Linked DNA regions of Geomonas sp. RF6. The protein of the gene in region 2 interacts with the protein of the main gene of each other region in a pairwise test. Links are inferred from orthologs where the notes say so. Each region holds a gene or a part of one and is shown on either strand. Other genes may lie near its edges. The genes, in order: ftsA and LPW11_RS03300.

Region 1 (4,640 bases), 500 kb from region 2 along the record:
TGCCAAGACCGATACCCATCATCGCCATGCCGCGCTCGCTCATGATCGACTTCACGTCGGCGAAGTCGACGTTGATCATGCCGGACTGAGTGATGAGGTCGGAAATCCCCTGCACCGCCTGGCGCAGCACGTCGTCGGAGGGCTTGAATGCGTCGAGGATCGACATCGACTTCCCGGCCAGGCCGAGGAGGCGGTCGTTCGGGATCACGATGAGGGAGTCAACGTGCTTCTTCAGTTCCTTGATGCCGTCTTCGCCTTTGGCAAGACGCTGGCGACCTTCGCGGGAGAAAGGCTTGGTGACGACGCCGACGGTGAGGGCGCCGATTTCGCGGGCGATTTCTGCGATGACGGGAGCAGCGCCGGTACCGGTGCCGCCGCCCATACCGGCAGCGACGAAGATCATGTCAGCGCCCTTCAGCGCCTCGACGAGCTTCTCGCGATCCTCGATTGCAGCATCGCGCCCAACGTTGGGGTTGGCGCCTGCCCCGAGACCCTTGGTAAGCTGGGTGCCGATCTGGATTTTGATGGACGCCTTCGACATGCGCAATGCCTGGGCGTCGGTGTTTGCTACGATGAAATCGACCCCGGTGATGCCAACCGTAATCATGGTGTTCACAGCGTTGCCGCCGGAACCGCCTACCCCAATTACCTTAATCTTCGCACTCTGGTCGATGCTCTCATCGAAGTGAAACATTCAATATCCCCCTTATCGCCGCCCCCGGCAGATCAAAAAATTATTGGACCTTTTTATACATTTTTTTGGAACGATAGGGAAGCGTAAAATGCAGCAAACAAGCACTTTTTTCGCGGAATAAAGAGAAGGGGACAGGCGCCTTTTGAGGGGGGCCTGTCCCCTTTCAGGGGAGGGTGTTTTTGGCGTTTTTAGAAGAATTCACCGAACCACTCGCGCATCCTTTTGCCGACCCTGCGGAAGACATGGTCGTCGCTTTGCGCGGTCGGGAACTCGTGCACGCCGACGTTCTTGCTGCCGTACACAACAAGGCCGACGCCGGTTGCGTAAACAGGCGAATTAACGACATCCACGAGCCCGCCGATCTTCTGGGGCACGCCGCGGCGCACCGGGAGGTTGAAGATCTGCTCGCCGAGTTCCGGCATCCCTTCGAGGATCGTGGAGCCGCCGGTGATGACGACGCCGGAGGCGATGAGGTCCTCGAGCCCCGATTTCACGATCTCGCGGTTCACCAGGGTGAAGATCTCCTCGACCCTCGGCTCGAGGATCTCGCACAGCAGCTGGCGGGAGAGGACGCGCGGCTTGCGCCCGCCGACGCTCGGCACCTCGATCGTCTCGTCCTTTCCGACGAGACTGGAGAGGCAGCAGCCGTACTTCTGCTTGATCCGCTCCGCCTCCGCCATCGGGGTGCGCAGGCCGACCGCGATGTCGTTGGTGAGGTGGTTGCCGCCAAGAGAGAGGACGGAGGTGTGCTTGATGGCGCCGTCGACGAAGATGGCGATGTCGGTGGTGCCGCCGCCGATGTCCACGAGGGCCACGCCGAGCTCCTTCTCGTCAGCGGAGAGAACCGCCTCGGAGGAGGCGAGTTGCTCGAGGACGATGTCCGCCACCTCGAGACCCGCGCGGTTGCACGACTTCACGATGTTCTGGGCGCTCGCCACCGCGCCGGTGACGATGTGCACCTTCGCCTCCAGGCGCACGCCGCTCATCCCCAGAGGCTCGCGGATGCCGTCCTGGTCGTCGATGATGAACTCCTGGGGCAGGATGTGGATGACTTCGCGGTCCATCGGGATCGCGATCGCCTTGGCCGCCTCGATGACGCGCTTCACGTCCTCGGTGGTGACCTCCCGGTTCTTGATGGCGATGACGCCCTGGGAGTTGAGCCCCTTGATGTGCCCCCCAGCGATACCGGCGTAGACAGACTTGATCTCGCACCCGGCCATGAGCTCGGCCTCCTCGATGGCCTTCTTGATGGAGGCGACGGTGCTCTCGATGTTGATCACCACCCCCTTGCGCAGCCCGCGGGACGGTGCGGTGCCGATCCCCACGATGTCGATCCCCTCTTCCGTGAGGTTGCCGACGATGGCGCAGATCTTGGTGGTGCCGATGTCGAGGCCTACGATCAAATTATCCCGTCTGGTGGTCATGCTCTCCCCCTTTTGCTTCCTTTATATTAGTAAACAGAAAATCATAGCTGCTGGAACCTAGGTAATCGGGTGGGCCGGAGTCGTCTTCTCAGCAACTTTGCTGGTCGGCTGTTCCGTGCTCCCCTGCTGCAACCTTTTCACCACGATCTTGTCCGTGTAGTCGAGATCGATGTAGTCGAGCGCCTGCATCTGCGGCTTCAGATCCTTGTACACTGAGGCGAAGCGGGCGAGCTTCTCCTCGAAGGCGCCGTTGCCCAAGCGGACGGGGACGCCGCTGCTCACCGTGAAGAGGGTGAAGCCGTATCCCTTGTCGTAATGGACCTCCGAGACGTCCTCGAGATTGAAAACCTTCCCCTCCCTCAGCCGGTCGATCAGGACCAGCGCGGTCTTCAGCGCCTCCTTGGTACCTGCGGGGTCTGCCTGCACGTCCTGCGCGTTCACACCGGTGATGAGCGGGTAGTCGAGGCGGTCCCCCTCGACGAGGGTCTTGAAAAGGACACCTTTCGCATCGAGGTAGCAAAGGGTACCGACATTGACGACCGCCTGGGGGGCACGTTCCGAGACCGCGATGGAGAGGGTGTGCGGGAAGTACCGCTTCACCTGCACCTGCTCGATCCAGGGATTCCTGGAGAGCTGCTGCACGATGTCCTTCAGGTGCAGCCCGAGCATGGAGTCACCCGGTTTGATCCCGGCAAGGGTGATGATCTCCTGACGGGAGAGCCGCTTCAGAGGGGAGACCTCCACAGTCTCCAGGCGCAGGAAGGTGGTGTTCTCCACCACTTTCTTCACCTGCCACCCGCCGACACCGAGGGCGCCGCACACGGCAAGCGCAGCTGTCCCCTTTGCAAGCCCCTTCAGGAGCGGTCGCCAGTTGATCGGCTTCCGCTTCTTCGGGACCTTCTTCGCCCGGTTCTGGGGAAGCTGGCGCTTGGTTTTCTTGTGCAGGTCGCGCATGGGAGTTCGGCCCTTCGTTGTCGGACACGTTGGACAGGTCGCCGTCAGACCTGTCGGGTAGCTGTCAGTTTTTCAGTGCTGCCGCGAGGAGAACCCGTTCCACGAGCTCTCCGAATTCGATCCCTGCTCCGCGAGCTATCTCAGGGAGGAGGCTCAGGTCCGTCATTCCGGGTAGGGTGTTCACCTCCAGGATGTAGCTCTCACGGTCTTTCGTGACAAGAAAGTCCACCCTGCTGTAGCAGTCGCACCCCAGCGCCGCGTGGGCGAGCTCACCGAGGCGCAGCACCTCCTGGTAGAGGTCCTCCGGGAGCGGTGCGGGGAAGATGTGCTCGGCAAAGCCGTCGGTGTATTTCGCCTCGTAGTCGTAGAACTCGTTCTTGGGAACGATCTCGATGGCGCCGAGCGCCCGTCCGTCGAGGATGCCGACCTGGATCTCGCGGCCGTCGATGAACTGCTCCACGAGCACCTCGGGGTCGTACTTGAAGGCCTCTTCCAGTGCGGGCTCCAGCCCCGCGCTCTCCTTCACTATGCTCACCCCGACGGAGGAGCCCTCGCGGGAAGGCTTCACCACCACCGGCAGGGGGAAGGGGAGCTCGAGCTTGTCGCCGCGGCGCAGGACTACGTACGGGGCGACGGTGAGGCCGGCGCCCTCGAAGACGCGCTTGGCGTAGACCTTGTGCATGGCGAGGGCGCTCGCCAGGATCCCGGAGCCGGTATAGGGAATCCCCATCAGCTCGAGGAGCCCCTGGACGGAGCCGTCCTCACCAAACCTGCCGTGCAGGCCGATGAAGGCGACCTCTACGCCGTGCGCGGAAAGCTGGCTTGCCAGGTCGCGCCCGGCATCGATGCCGACCGCGTCGTACCCCTTCTCCACGAGGGCCTTGAGGATCGCCGCGCCGCTTTTCAGGGAGACCTCCCGCTCGGCGGAAAGCCCGCCCATCAGCACTGCGATCTTCCTGGTTTTGAGCTCTGCTACTGTCATTTGCTGCTTCCTTTCTGTAGTCCGACTGGTCCGACTGGTCCGACTGGTCCGACTGGTCCGACTGGTCCGACTGGTCCGACGGTCCGACTGGTCCGACTGGTCCGACTGGTCCGACTGGTCCGACCGGTCCGACCTAAAGCACTCCTACTACGCGGACCTCTTCCTCAAGCTCGATGCCGCTCGAGCTCTTCACCCGATCCTTGATCAAATCACAGAGCTTCAGAAAGTCTGTCGCTGTCGCGGAGCCGGTGTTCACCAGGAAGTTGCAGTGCACCTCGGATACCTGCGCCCCCCCGACCTTCACCCCGCGCAGCCCGGCCTGATCTATGAGGCGCCACGCCTCCTGCCCGGGGGGATTCTTGAAAAAACACCCGGCGTTGGGGTACCCCACTCGCTGCACGGTCTTACGGTGCGAGAGGTTTTGCTCCATGACGCGCTCGATCTCCGCGCAGTCACCCTGGTCGAGGGAAAGGATCGCGCTCACCACGATCTCCCCCGGCTCCAGCTTCAGGAAGCGGTACCCGAACTCGAGCTCGCTCTTCCCTCTTTCCCGCACCCCTGCCGCGGTGAGCGTCATCAATGTGTC
Region 2 (11,252 bases):
CGGCCTTACACCACAGGAAAGGTAAAAAAGTATTTCACCTGCTATTTTGAACCGTCTCACTGTATCATCCAATCAGCAGCGTGCAAGAGCACTCTGAGTAAAAATTAAGCTTGTCAGATTAGATTTATTTCACATATCGCACTGGCAAAAGTTCTGCTTCAACTGTCATTGGCATAAGCGACTGAGAGAAAAAAGAGGAGGTACGTAGCCATTTTCTGCGGCAGTGCTATAATTGCCCTCACATAAGTACAGAGATCCATCATTCAGAGACATTCGAGGGCTTCGCTTGAGAGTGTGGCGGAGCAAGTCGGAGGAGGATTGGGACGGAGAGATGACCGGGGAAGGAGGTGCGTAAGTCAGCGGGACCGATACGGATTCCGCTTCCTATAGGCTCGTAGCTGTGAACGGTCCGGCGGTCGCCGAGGCTTCGGCGGGGGATGAACTTACGCGAGGTACATCATGATACTGGTCTGCGCCTGGTGCGGGAACAAGCTGAAAGCGTCGCGGGCTGGTTGCAAGGGGGGAACATCGTACGGCATCTGCCTCCCGTGCGCCAGCAGGGTACTGAAGGATTCCCCATGGTTACTGAAGGAGTATGTCGACCAGATAGATTCACCGGTGGCACTGGTGAGCGGCGAAGGGGTCGTCATGACGGCGAATCGACTCGCGTGCGCACTGCTGCAAAAGGAACTCGCACAGATTGAAGGGGTGGAATGCGGAAAGGTTTTTGGGTGCGAGAAGCAGGAAGAGGATAACGGCTGCGGCGAGGGGCCGCAATGCGCCGGCTGCGAGATAAAACGCTGCGTCAGCCACACGCACCGTACCGGCAAAGGGGTCACCGGCATTCCGACCCATCTCGGACAGCACCCTTCCGAGCAGGACGCCCCCTGGTGGCTGATCTCCACCTCCAAGTTCCTGGATTGTGTGGTGTTGAAGATCTGCGGTATCGCGGATATGAAGGAGGGACCGAAGAAGATGCCGAGGAGACGAGAGAAAGGGGTCCGGCTCGCCTGCGGCACACCTTGATCATTCAGTCCGCCGTGCAGAGTGAAAAGCGGGGGATTTCCTTCCCCTCGAAAAGAACCGTCTCGCAAAACATCGCCTCCGGCCGGATCCAGAGCGCGCCCTCACCGTACAGAGGGCGGTACACCACGAACGGCTCCTCCGTCTCGCTGTGCCGCGCCGTCCCTATCACCTCGTAGTAATTCCCCTTGTAGTGGCGATACCGCCCCGGCGCAACTGCCATGTCCGCTCCTCATCTCCAAGTTCACTACCTGCCGAACCTGCCCCCCGTCGCTGGAGGGTGGAACCATCGATCCCCTCTTCACGCGGCTGCAGCCTCCTCCTGTTCAGCATGCCCTGCAGCTGCCGCTTGGAGGCCCTCAGCCGCGGCGAGGTCAATAATGCGGAGGCGGCTCCTCTTCGGCCGGTGTCCTGTTCTGCGAGAACACAAGCCCCTTGAGCTGCTCCTTGATGAACCTGAGCTCGGCGCTCAGGCGATCTATACGCCCCTGCTGCTGTGCCACGACTTCATGCAACTGCTCTATGGTGCGCTCATGGTGCATTATGAGGATTTCCATATCTGTCAGACGCTGTTCCATCTCTCCTCCTGTGCGCTACTAGTTCGGTGCCGGCGGCACGCGAAGCGCGTGAGATAATATCGCGAACCATTCCCAAACCAAAGGAAAAAGACTTCAAAACGGCCGCCCGTTCTGATAACTTCCTTCTCCTTTACGCGTCGCGCTCCATGCCTCGTACTCCCCCATTCTACCCTTTTCGGGAAGAAGAGGAAAAGTAAGTGCACGGAGCGTCGCGACGCCGGAGAAGCCAGACTGCACAAGGAAAAAGGTGACCTATGACGGACACGCCGAAATCGACAGGTGAGCGGCATATAGACCATATCATGGCGCAGCTCCAGCCCGGGAGCGACCGCTACGACGTGCTGGACAAGGCGAAGCGCTTCAAGTCTTCGTGGGTGGAACTGGGGGAGAAGCTCCTCGAGGTAAGCGCAGGCGGCCGCTTCCGCGAGTGGGGGTACTCGAGCTTCGAGGAATACTGCGTCCAGGAGATACGCATCAAGAGGGGAACCGCCGAGAAGCTCACCATGGCGTATCGTTTCATGGAGAAGGAGGAGCCGCACGCCCTTCGCACGGAGCAGCCGCTGAAGCCTCTCCCGGATTACCGCTCCGTCGATCTCCTGCGCCAGGCAAAGGAGGAAAAGGGGTTCTCCGATGAGGAGTACGGGGAGCTCAGAAAGAGCGTCCTCGAGGAGGAGCGCAGCCACCCTACCGTGCTGAAGAAGTTCAAGGAAGTGTCGGCGCTGCGCGACGAGCCGGATCCGCGAGCCCCGGTAAAGGCGGGACTATCGGCAGCGAAGCGTCTGGAGGCTGCTCTGCGCGCACTCCCGGCGGCCCCTGCCGGCTTCCTGGATCAGTTGGGGGAACTGATCGGGACACTTGAGGATGAACTGGAGGCGCTGCAGCAGGAGGGTGAGGCGGGGACCGTGCGGGAGATATAGGCTCACCCCATTCCTTTCATCATTCAGCAACTTGCATTGCCTGAGCGGACCGGTAGAATTAGCGAGTGCCAAATCTTTGGAGGCAGGCATGGCGCAAAAAAAATCGCACACCGTCCGCAGCGCCGACGACGACCTCATGAGTGTCGCGCCGCCAAAAGCCCCGACCGAAGGCCGGTGCGTTCCTCTTGCGACCGGCGCCATGGCGCTTCCGGTCTGCAGGGGAGAGCAGCACAAGGCGGAAGGGTACGAGTACCGCTTCGGGGAAGACGACGCTCCTGAGACGCCCGGGAAGGCAGAGGATACGGAAAAGAGGGAAGAGGAAGAGACTTCGGGTGATGAATAGTTGAAATGGCATGAGGAGTGGTGCATTGGCACGTCCCGCCCAGAGATGGCAGCTGACTCTTTCACAATCACCGATCGGGAGAGAGACATGCATGAGGCCATACCCCCCAATGAGGAAGAGCCCGACGTAAGAAAGTGCAGGACCGGGAAGATAGAGGCGAGCTGGCTCAAGAAAGAGCCGCTGGTGTCCCACTGCCTGAACGGCGAGGAGGAGTGCAAGTACGGGATGTCCTTCGCCTACGGCTGCCTCTGCAAGCACCCCCGCCATCTCGACTTTACCGAAGAGGACGAGGAAGAGTAAGGTCTCGCTACTACACCCCTTCCGCCGCGAGTATCGCGTCGGCGGCGGCCAGAAGGTCCTGATAGACCGGGACCCCCTCAGGAAGCTTCGCCACCTCCTTCTCCCCATAGCCGGTCAGGACGAGCATCGGAGCGCAGCCGGCCTTCAGCCCCGCCTCGACGTCTGCTACCTTGTCGCCGACCATGTAGGAGCGGGGAAGGTCGATGTCCAGGTCGCGGGAGGCCTGCAGAAGCATCCCGGGCAGGGGCTTCCTGCAGTCGCACTCCGTGCGGTATGCACCGGTGCCGTGCTCCGGGTGGTGCGGGCAGAAGTAGCACGCCGAGATCTTCGCGCCGTAGCTCTCCAGTTCATGCACCATGTGCTGGTGCAGGCGCTCCAGATCCCCCTCCGTGTAGAAGCCGCGTCCGATCCCCGACTGATTCGTCACCACCACGAGGAGAAACCCCGCCTCCTGCAGCCGTTTCAGCGCGAGAGGGACACCCGGCACCAGCTGGAAGTCCTCCACCCGGCTCAGATACTCCCGCTCGATGTTAATGGTGCCGTCCCTGTCCAGGAACACCGCCCTGTGCTTCCCCATGATCTCCCCTGCTCTATTTCTTGCGGCGGCAGCACTGCAAAAACACCAAGATTCAAGACCTGACCCCGGGGTCAGGTCTTGAATTTTAGCTTTTTCAGCTGCAAGGTGCCTTATGTGGCGATACGTCAGGCCGGCGGGGCGAAGAGGGTGCGCTCCACCAGATCGCAGATGATATGAATGAGGGTGATGTGGGTTTCCTGGATGCGTGGGGTGTTGTTGCTCGGTACCACGACCGGAAGTTCGGCGACCCCTTTCAGCGACCCGCCGTCGCGCCCGAGAAAGGCGACGGTGCGGCAGCCGCGCTCCTTCGCCTCCTCGAAAGCGAGGCCGACGTTGACGGAGTTGCCGCTGGTGGAGATCCCGAAGACGACGTCCCCCTCCTCGGCAAGAGCCTCCACCTGGCGGGAGAAGATGCGGTCAAAGCCGTAATCGTTGCCGATGGCGGTGAGGATGGAGGTGTCGGTGGTAAGGGCAATGGCCGGCAGGCCGCGGCGCTCCAGCTTGAAGCGGCCGACGATCTCGGCGGCGAAGTGCTGGGCGTCGGCGGCGGACCCACCGTTTCCCATCACCAGGAGCTTCTTCCCCCTGCGGAACGCCTCCACCAGCAGATCGACTACGGCGGCGACTGCGGGAGCAAGCTCCTGCTCCACCCGCTCCACGAGCTTTCTCTGCTCCGTTAGCTGCGCTACGATCTCCTCTGTCATTCCCGCCTCCACCTCTTGTAGTGCTCCATTGCAAAAATCTAGTTATGTCTCCGGGTAACCGGCCCGTATCCGCTCCGCCAGCTCCGTGAAGGGGAGATACGGATCCCCCCACGGGAAGGGTATCCCGTCGACGGCGGCCACCGACACGATCCCGGGGCAGGCTGCCACGATCTCCCGGTACACCCGCCCCTGCCGCGCGATCGTGCAGAAGCGGGGGAGCGGCACCAGCCGGATGTTCTCGTGCAGGAAGAGCCCTCCCCCTTTCGCACCGTGGTACAGCGCCTTCGGCAGGAGGACCCAGTAGCGGTCCCCGTGCCGTGCCCCCTTCAGGAGCACCTCCAGCTTGTGCCGCAGGAGTGTCGCGTCGGTCCCGTCCGGGAGGTGGACACAGTAGCTCCGGCCGGTCCCCCACCGTTCGGTAAAGAGGGAGATGGAGCGCTGCAGCGCCTCGTCGCGCCTTTTCTGCGAGCCGAGCCGCACCTCCTCCTCGCACAGCACCTGCGGCGAGGGGACGGCATAGGTGAAAAAGCCCGCAGCGCAGGCGCGCCGGGTGTAATCCTTCAGACACCAGGAGCCGTCATCCATCCCTTCGTCGAACCCTTGGCAGGCAAGATACGCCTCCCGGGTGATCACCATGGCGCAGAAGGAGCCGGATTCCATCTCCAGCGGCTCCCGGGGGAGCTCGGCGCGCTGATTCGACAGGCTCGGCACCAGTATCCCTGCATCCGGGTGCGCCTCCGCAAAGGCGAGAAGCGGCTCGAACCACCCCGGAGGGACGAGCGACCCGCTGCGAACGAGCGCGAGGTACGGTGCCTCGCAGTGGGCGAGCCCGCGGTTTGCGCTCCGCACGAAGCCGATGTTGTGGTCGTCGTGCAGAAGAAGCGCGTTCTCCTCGAGGGAATCGGCGAGCTCCTGCAGGATCCGCTCCGTCTCCCGGTCGCTCCCGGAGTCCACCATGACGATGCGGGCACCGGGGGTGTAGCTGATCAGGTTGACCAGGCAGTTGCGTGTCTCATTGGGCCGATTCCAGATCGGCACCACGATGTCAATCGTCGCAGATGTCACGCGGGATCTCGTAATGAGCGGGCGCCGCCGGTTTCCGGATGGTTGCGGCATGGAGCCGGAGGTGCCGCTGCCGGAGGGGGGCAAGGGGCGGGACGCGGAAGGGGGGAGTGGCGCCCCCCTCCGCATCCGGGACTAGGAGCTGATCGCCACGTTGCGCAAGAGCGCGAGTTCGTCGAGCACCTTTCCGGAGCCGAGAACGACGCAGGAAAGGGGGTCCTCGGCGGTGACGACCGGAAGCCCGGTCTCCTCGCGCAGGAGGATGTCGAGGTTGCGCAGGAGTGCGCCGCCGCCGGCAAGGACGATCCCCTTGTCGACGAGGTCAGCCGCGAGCTCGGGGGGGGTGCGCTCCAGGCAGTTGCGCACGGCGTCCACGATGGCGGTGACCGGCTCGGAGAGGGCGTCGCGGATCTCGGTGGAGTCGATCTCGGTCGTCTTCGGGATGCCGGAGACGAGGTCGCGCCCCTTCACCTCCATGGTGAGGACGTCGGGGGAGGGGTACGCCTCGCCGATCTCGATCTTGATGAGCTCCGCCATGCGGTCGCCGATCAGGAGGTTGTACTTTCTCTTTATGTACTGGACGATCGCCTCGTCCATCTTGTCGCCGCCGACGCGCACGCTCTTTGTGTACACGATCCCGGCAAGCGAAATGCAGGCGACCTCCGTCGTGCCGCCGCCGATATCGACGATCATGTTGCCGCTCGCCTCGGTGATGGGGAGGCCGGCGCCGATCGCCGCGGCCATCGGCTCCTCGATCAGGTAGACCTCGCGGGCGCCGGCGCTCTCCGCCGACTCCTTCACCGCCCTCTTCTCCACCTGGGTGATCCCGGAGGGGACGCAGATGACGATGCGGGGGCGCACCAGCGTCTTTCTGTTGTGTACCTTGTGGATGAAATAGCGCAGCATCTCTTCGGTGATGTCGAAGTCGGCGATGACGCCATCCTTCATGGGGCGGATAGCGGTGATGCTGCCGGGGGTGCGCCCGAGCATCTTCTTCGCCTCCATCCCCACGGCGAGAACCTTCTGCTGGCCGTTTTGCGTCTTTTGCACGGCGACAACGGAAGGCTCGCGCACCACGATCCCCTTCCCCTTCAGGTACACCAGCGTATTGGCTGTGCCGAGGTCAATGGCGAGATCGTTGGAAAACATGCCGAAAATGGCGTCAAAAATCTTTATCATTCGTAGCTCCTTCTGGTGGGCTCGCGCTACCTGGAGAATCTGTTCCTTCAAAACATGTCACGATAGCAAAAAGGGTTATCCCTTGCAAGCGAGAAAACCCCGCAACCCCCCGTCGGAGACGGTTTCCCGCTCATTCTATTGTTGCTTTTGCAATTCACTTATATTAGTATCGCCCACTATTCTTTTTGAAGGATTGCATTAAATCTGACCGGTTAAAGGAGTCGAAACTGCATGCTCGGGATAATGAGGAAGTACAAACAGTCCATACTGATAAAAGTCGTCTTCGGGGTGATCGTCCTCTCCTTCATCGGCACCATCTTTCTCGTCTGGGGCAGGGGTGACAAGGGGACCGGACCGTCCGATTACGCAGCAAAGGTAAACGGCACGAAGATCAGCCTCGAGAGCTTCCAGCGGAGCTACTACCGCACCAGGGGGATCTACGAGCAGCTATACGGCCGCTCCCTGACCCCCGAGATGGAAAAGCAGATGGGGATCAAAAAGCTCACCATCGACTCCCTCATTGATAACGAGCTGGTCCGCGAGGCCGCGGACGACATGGGGATCAAGGTCAACAAGAAGGAGATCCAGGCGGCCATCGAGGGGATCCCGGCCTTCCAGAAGGACGGCGCCTTCAACTTCGAGCTGTACAAGCAGACGCTGAAAGCAAACCGCCTCACTCCGCGCGCCTTCGAGGATGCGACGGAGGAGGAGATCCTCGTCAACAAGACCCGCGACAAGATAAAGGAGTCCGCGAAGCTCACCGACCAGGAGCTCCTGCAGGCGTACAAGAAGCAGAACGACAAGGTGGACCTGCAGTACGTCTCCTTCTCCCCCGCCGACGTCAGGGGCGAGGTGAAGCTTTCCGACCAGGAGCTGAACAGCTACCTCCAGTCGCACGAGGCGGAGTTCAAGACCCCGGAAGAGGTCTCCATCTCCTATACCGTCGTCTCCCCGGCGAAAGTGGCCTCTGGCGCCGCTGTCACCGAGGAGGAGGCGCAGACCTTCTACCAGAAGAACATCGACCGCTACCAGGGCAAGGGTGGCATCCTCCCCTACGCCGAGGTGAAGGAGCAGGTAAAGGCAGACGCCCAGAAGCAGAAGGCGGCGAAAGAGGCGTACGAGAAGGCAGCTGACACGGTGAACAAGTTCAAGGGGAACGCCGACATTGCCGCTGCCGCGGCAGCGCTCGGCTCCACCGTGGAGAAGACCGCGCTTTTCACCGCGCAGGCGCCCCCCCCGGCTCTCGCCGGCGAGGCCGACGTCGTGAAGCGCGCCTTCATGCTGAAGCAGGGGGATCTCGGCGGTCCGGTGGAGACGCCGAAGGGGATCTACCTCGTAAAGGTGCTGGAGAAGCGCCCCCCCGCGGTCCCGCCCCTGGCACAGATCCGGGACGCTGTAGCGAAGAAGGCGACCGACGCGAAAGCCGCGGAGCTCGCCCAGAAGAAAGCGCAGGAGGCTGCCGCCGCCTTTGCCAAGGGTAACGTAGCAGGCGCCAAGGAAACCGGAAACTTCGGCTACGCCGCGACCGGCGCCATACCGCAGATCGGCACCTCCCCCGCACTGATGGAAGAGGCCTTCAGCCTGACCGCCGCCGCCCCGGCAGCGAAGGAGCCGTACAAGATCGGCGATCGCTGGTTTGCGGTGAAGCTCAAGGGGAGGGTCGAGGCCCCCACCACCGACTTCCCGGTGAAGAAGGAGGCCCTCAAGAAGGAACTCCTCCCGAAGAAGCAGCAGGAGGCAGTGGAGAAGTGGCTGAAGGAGCTGAGGGCGAAGGCGAAGATCCAGATCAACCCGGCGATCGTCGCAGAGTAGCTCCGGCTCGCGCGAGACAGGCAGACGTTGTAAACTTTCAAAGGTGAAGGGGTACCATTCCCTTCACCTTTCATTTTCCAGGCACCTTTTTCAACTGAAGGAGAAAAGACCATGACCATGCCGGTGCTCACCACCGACTTTCCGGGGCTCAAGCTTGCAGCGCGGGGGAAAGTGCGCGACATCTACGATCTGGGGGAGGCGCTTCTCATCGTCACCACCGACAGGATCTCCGCCTTTGACGTCATCATGAACGAGGGGATCCCGCACAAGGGGTACGTGCTGACCCAGATCTCCGCCTGGTGGTTCCGCCAGATGGAAGGGATCATCAAAAACCACATCATCTCCACCGACGTCGCCGACTTCCCCGCCGAGTGCCAGCCGTACGCAGAGACGCTCGCCGGCCGCTCCATGCTGGTGAAGAAGGCAAAGCCGCTGGCGGCGGAGTGCATCGTGCGCGGCTACCTCTCCGGCTCCGGGTGGAAGGACTACCAGAAGACCGGCTCGATCTGCGGCATCCCGCTGCCTGCGGGGCTGAAGGAGTCGGACCGCCTCCCGGAACCGCTCTTTACCCCCTCCACGAAGGCGGAGCTCGGCTCCCACGACGAGAACATCTCCTTTGAGCAGATGAGCGAGCTGTGCGGGGCGGAAATCTCCCAGAAGGTGAAGGACGTGACTCTGGCGATCTACAGCAGGGCGCGTGAGATCGCGGACGGCAAGGGTATCATCATCGCCGACACGAAGTTCGAGTACGGCATCTTCGAGGGGGAGCTCATCATCATCGACGAGTGCCTCACCCCCGACTCCAGCCGCTTCTGGCCGAAGGAGAGCTACCAGCCGGGCGGGCCGCAGCCGTCGTTTGACAAGCAGTTCCTGCGCGACTACCTGGAGACGCTGGACTGGAACAAGACCGCGCCGGCCCCCCCCCTCCCGGAGGAGATCGTGCGCAAGACCTCCGAGAAGTACCTGGAGGCGCTGGAAAAACTGACCGGCCGCACCCTGTAAACGACGACGCCCCGGCGCGCCCGCGCCGGGGCCCCCTCCCGAAAGAACGCCACACCGATCCCGCTTCCAGCAGAGGTCCCCATGACTCACACCCTCGCAGCCGCACTCCTTTCCGCCGCGCTTCTCGCCCCCCCGCAGGAGATCCCGGTCGCCCGCTTCAGCGCCGGCGACCTTACCGGCTGGACCGAGAAGGTGCACAAGGGGCACACCACCTACCTCCTGGAGAATGCGGCCCTCGTCGCGCACGCAGCAAAAGCAGGCTCCGGCCTCGTGAAGAAGCTCGCCGCCGACCCGAAGAAGTACCCGCGCCTTACCTGGAGCTGGAAGATCGAGCAGACGCTGAAGGGTGAGGACATCCGCCTGAAGAAAGGTGACGACTTCGCCGCCCGGGTGTACGTCATCTTCCCGCGCACCTTCTTCTGGAGGATGCGCGCCATCAACTATGTGTGGGCGGGGAAGATGCCGAAGGGTTCGGAGGCGAAAAGTCCCTACACCGCGAACTCGGTGATCGTGGCGGTGGAAAGCGGCGACGAGAAGGCGGGAACCTGGGTAAGCGAGGAGAGGAACGTCTACGAGGACTACAAGAGGATCTTTGGTGAAGAGCCCCCCCAGATCGGGGGGGTGGCCATCATGACCGATACGGACGACACCCAGTGCGACGCGACCGCCTGGTACGGCGACATCGCACTGCACGCACCCTGACGGGGGGGCTAGAGCATCTTCGACAGCCGCGCCCTCTCCTTCTGGAGGCGTGCCTCCCCTTCTTCCATCGCCTTCAGGAGCTCCTTCTTCGCCTTGTACCCCATGTCCCGCCCTTTCTCCAGAATCTCGGAGGCGCGTTCCCCCACCATCTCCACCACCTCGCTCAGGTTCTGGGAGAAGTCGTCGACGGCCTGCTCCGTGCGGCGCCGCGCCTTCTTTGCACCGCGGGTGATACCCCTGCGGGTCTTCTCACCGCTTTGCGGCGCGTACAGAAGAGCCACACTCGCCCCGAGTATCCCGCCGGCCAGGAGCATGAGCGCTCCCACCATGACCTTGTTGTCTTTGTTCTCTTTTTCCTGTTCCGACATGGTTGCACCCCCCATTAAAGGTTTTTTTACCTGAGCAAGCATACCGCAAAGGCGCCGGATGAAAAGGTAATCGGGAGAAATGAAGAATGACGCGGCAGGAACGACTCCGTCCCACCATCTCAGCACAAATGCCTGGTTGCGGGGGACGAGACAGATGAAAGCTGAGCCGTCGGCAGCGCGTCCCTCCCCTTTCAAGGGGGAGGACAGGAGGGGGATGGGGTCGACGCTCACCATCCCTCAACCCCATCCCCACCCTGTCCCTCCCCTTGAAAGGGAGGGGACGCCTGACTCACGAATGAACACGTCCATTTGTCACGGTGCCTCTTCATCTCAACGCAAAAGCGCCCCGACGGGACATGCCGCCGGGGCGCTTCTATACCTGTGATAAAGAGATGGAGCGGCTCTAGCCGCGCATCTCCTCCTTCAACCCTTCCACCACCGCCTTCACCTCCGAGATCATCTCGGCGGCCTGCGGGGAGCGCTCCTTTTTCAGGTACATCTCGAAGTAGGCGATCGCCTCTCCGATCCGCTCCTCGTCGATGCAGATGTTGCCGAGGGTGAGGTAGCTCATGGTGAAGTCCGGATCGAGCCGCACCGCCTCCAGCGTCTCCCGCTCGGCAGCCTCCAGGTCGTCCATGTCGTAGTACAGCTCGCCGAGGTTGAAGCGTGCCGTGGCATCCGCCGG

The links.
Region 1: the proteins of LPW11_RS03300 (region 2) and ftsA interact in binary tests that used the Escherichia coli proteins (3 or more experiments, as listed by UniProt). The link is inferred for Geomonas sp. RF6 from one-to-one orthologs.

What each region holds. Positions count from the first base shown.
Region 1 is NZ_CP087999.1:1,265,604-1,270,243, forward strand. Bases 1-2,998 are described here. They hold ftsA (cell division protein FtsA), read right to left. Parts: upstream 2,119-2,998; coding sequence 883-2,118; downstream 1-882. Other genes in these bases: ftsZ (cell division protein FtsZ), read right to left, coding at 1-694. Outside these bases: LPW11_RS05395 (D-alanine--D-alanine ligase), read right to left, coding at 3,137-4,054; murB (UDP-N-acetylmuramate dehydrogenase), read right to left, coding at 4,188-4,640. UniProt on the Escherichia coli protein: Essential cell division protein that assists in the assembly of the Z ring. May serve as the principal membrane anchor for the Z ring.
Region 2 is NZ_CP087999.1:758,367-769,618, forward strand. What follows is about bases 4,662-7,522. They hold LPW11_RS03300 (rod shape-determining protein), read right to left. Parts: upstream 6,684-7,522; coding sequence 5,640-6,683; downstream 4,662-5,639. Other genes in these bases: LPW11_RS03295 (glycosyltransferase family 2 protein), read right to left, coding at 4,662-5,507; LPW11_RS03305 (peptidylprolyl isomerase), read left to right, coding at 6,915-7,522. Outside these bases: LPW11_RS03255 (hypothetical protein), read left to right, coding at 460-1,026; LPW11_RS03260 (DUF1653 domain-containing protein), read right to left, coding at 1,031-1,246; LPW11_RS03265 (SlyX family protein), read right to left, coding at 1,398-1,601; LPW11_RS03270 (hypothetical protein), read left to right, coding at 1,856-2,518; LPW11_RS03275 (hypothetical protein), read left to right, coding at 2,607-2,861; LPW11_RS03280 (hypothetical protein), read left to right, coding at 2,949-3,161; gmhB (D-glycero-beta-D-manno-heptose 1,7-bisphosphate 7-phosphatase), read right to left, coding at 3,172-3,738; gmhA (D-sedoheptulose 7-phosphate isomerase), read right to left, coding at 3,864-4,442; more of LPW11_RS03295, read right to left, coding at 4,485-4,661; more of LPW11_RS03305, read left to right, coding at 7,523-8,495; LPW11_RS03310 (phosphoribosylaminoimidazolesuccinocarboxamide synthase), read left to right, coding at 8,607-9,497; LPW11_RS03315 (DUF3047 domain-containing protein), read left to right, coding at 9,579-10,199; LPW11_RS03320 (YtxH domain-containing protein), read right to left, coding at 10,208-10,567; LPW11_RS03325 (tetratricopeptide repeat protein), read right to left, coding at 10,971-11,252. UniProt on the Escherichia coli protein: Forms membrane-associated dynamic filaments that are essential for cell shape determination. Acts by regulating cell wall synthesis and cell elongation, and thus cell shape.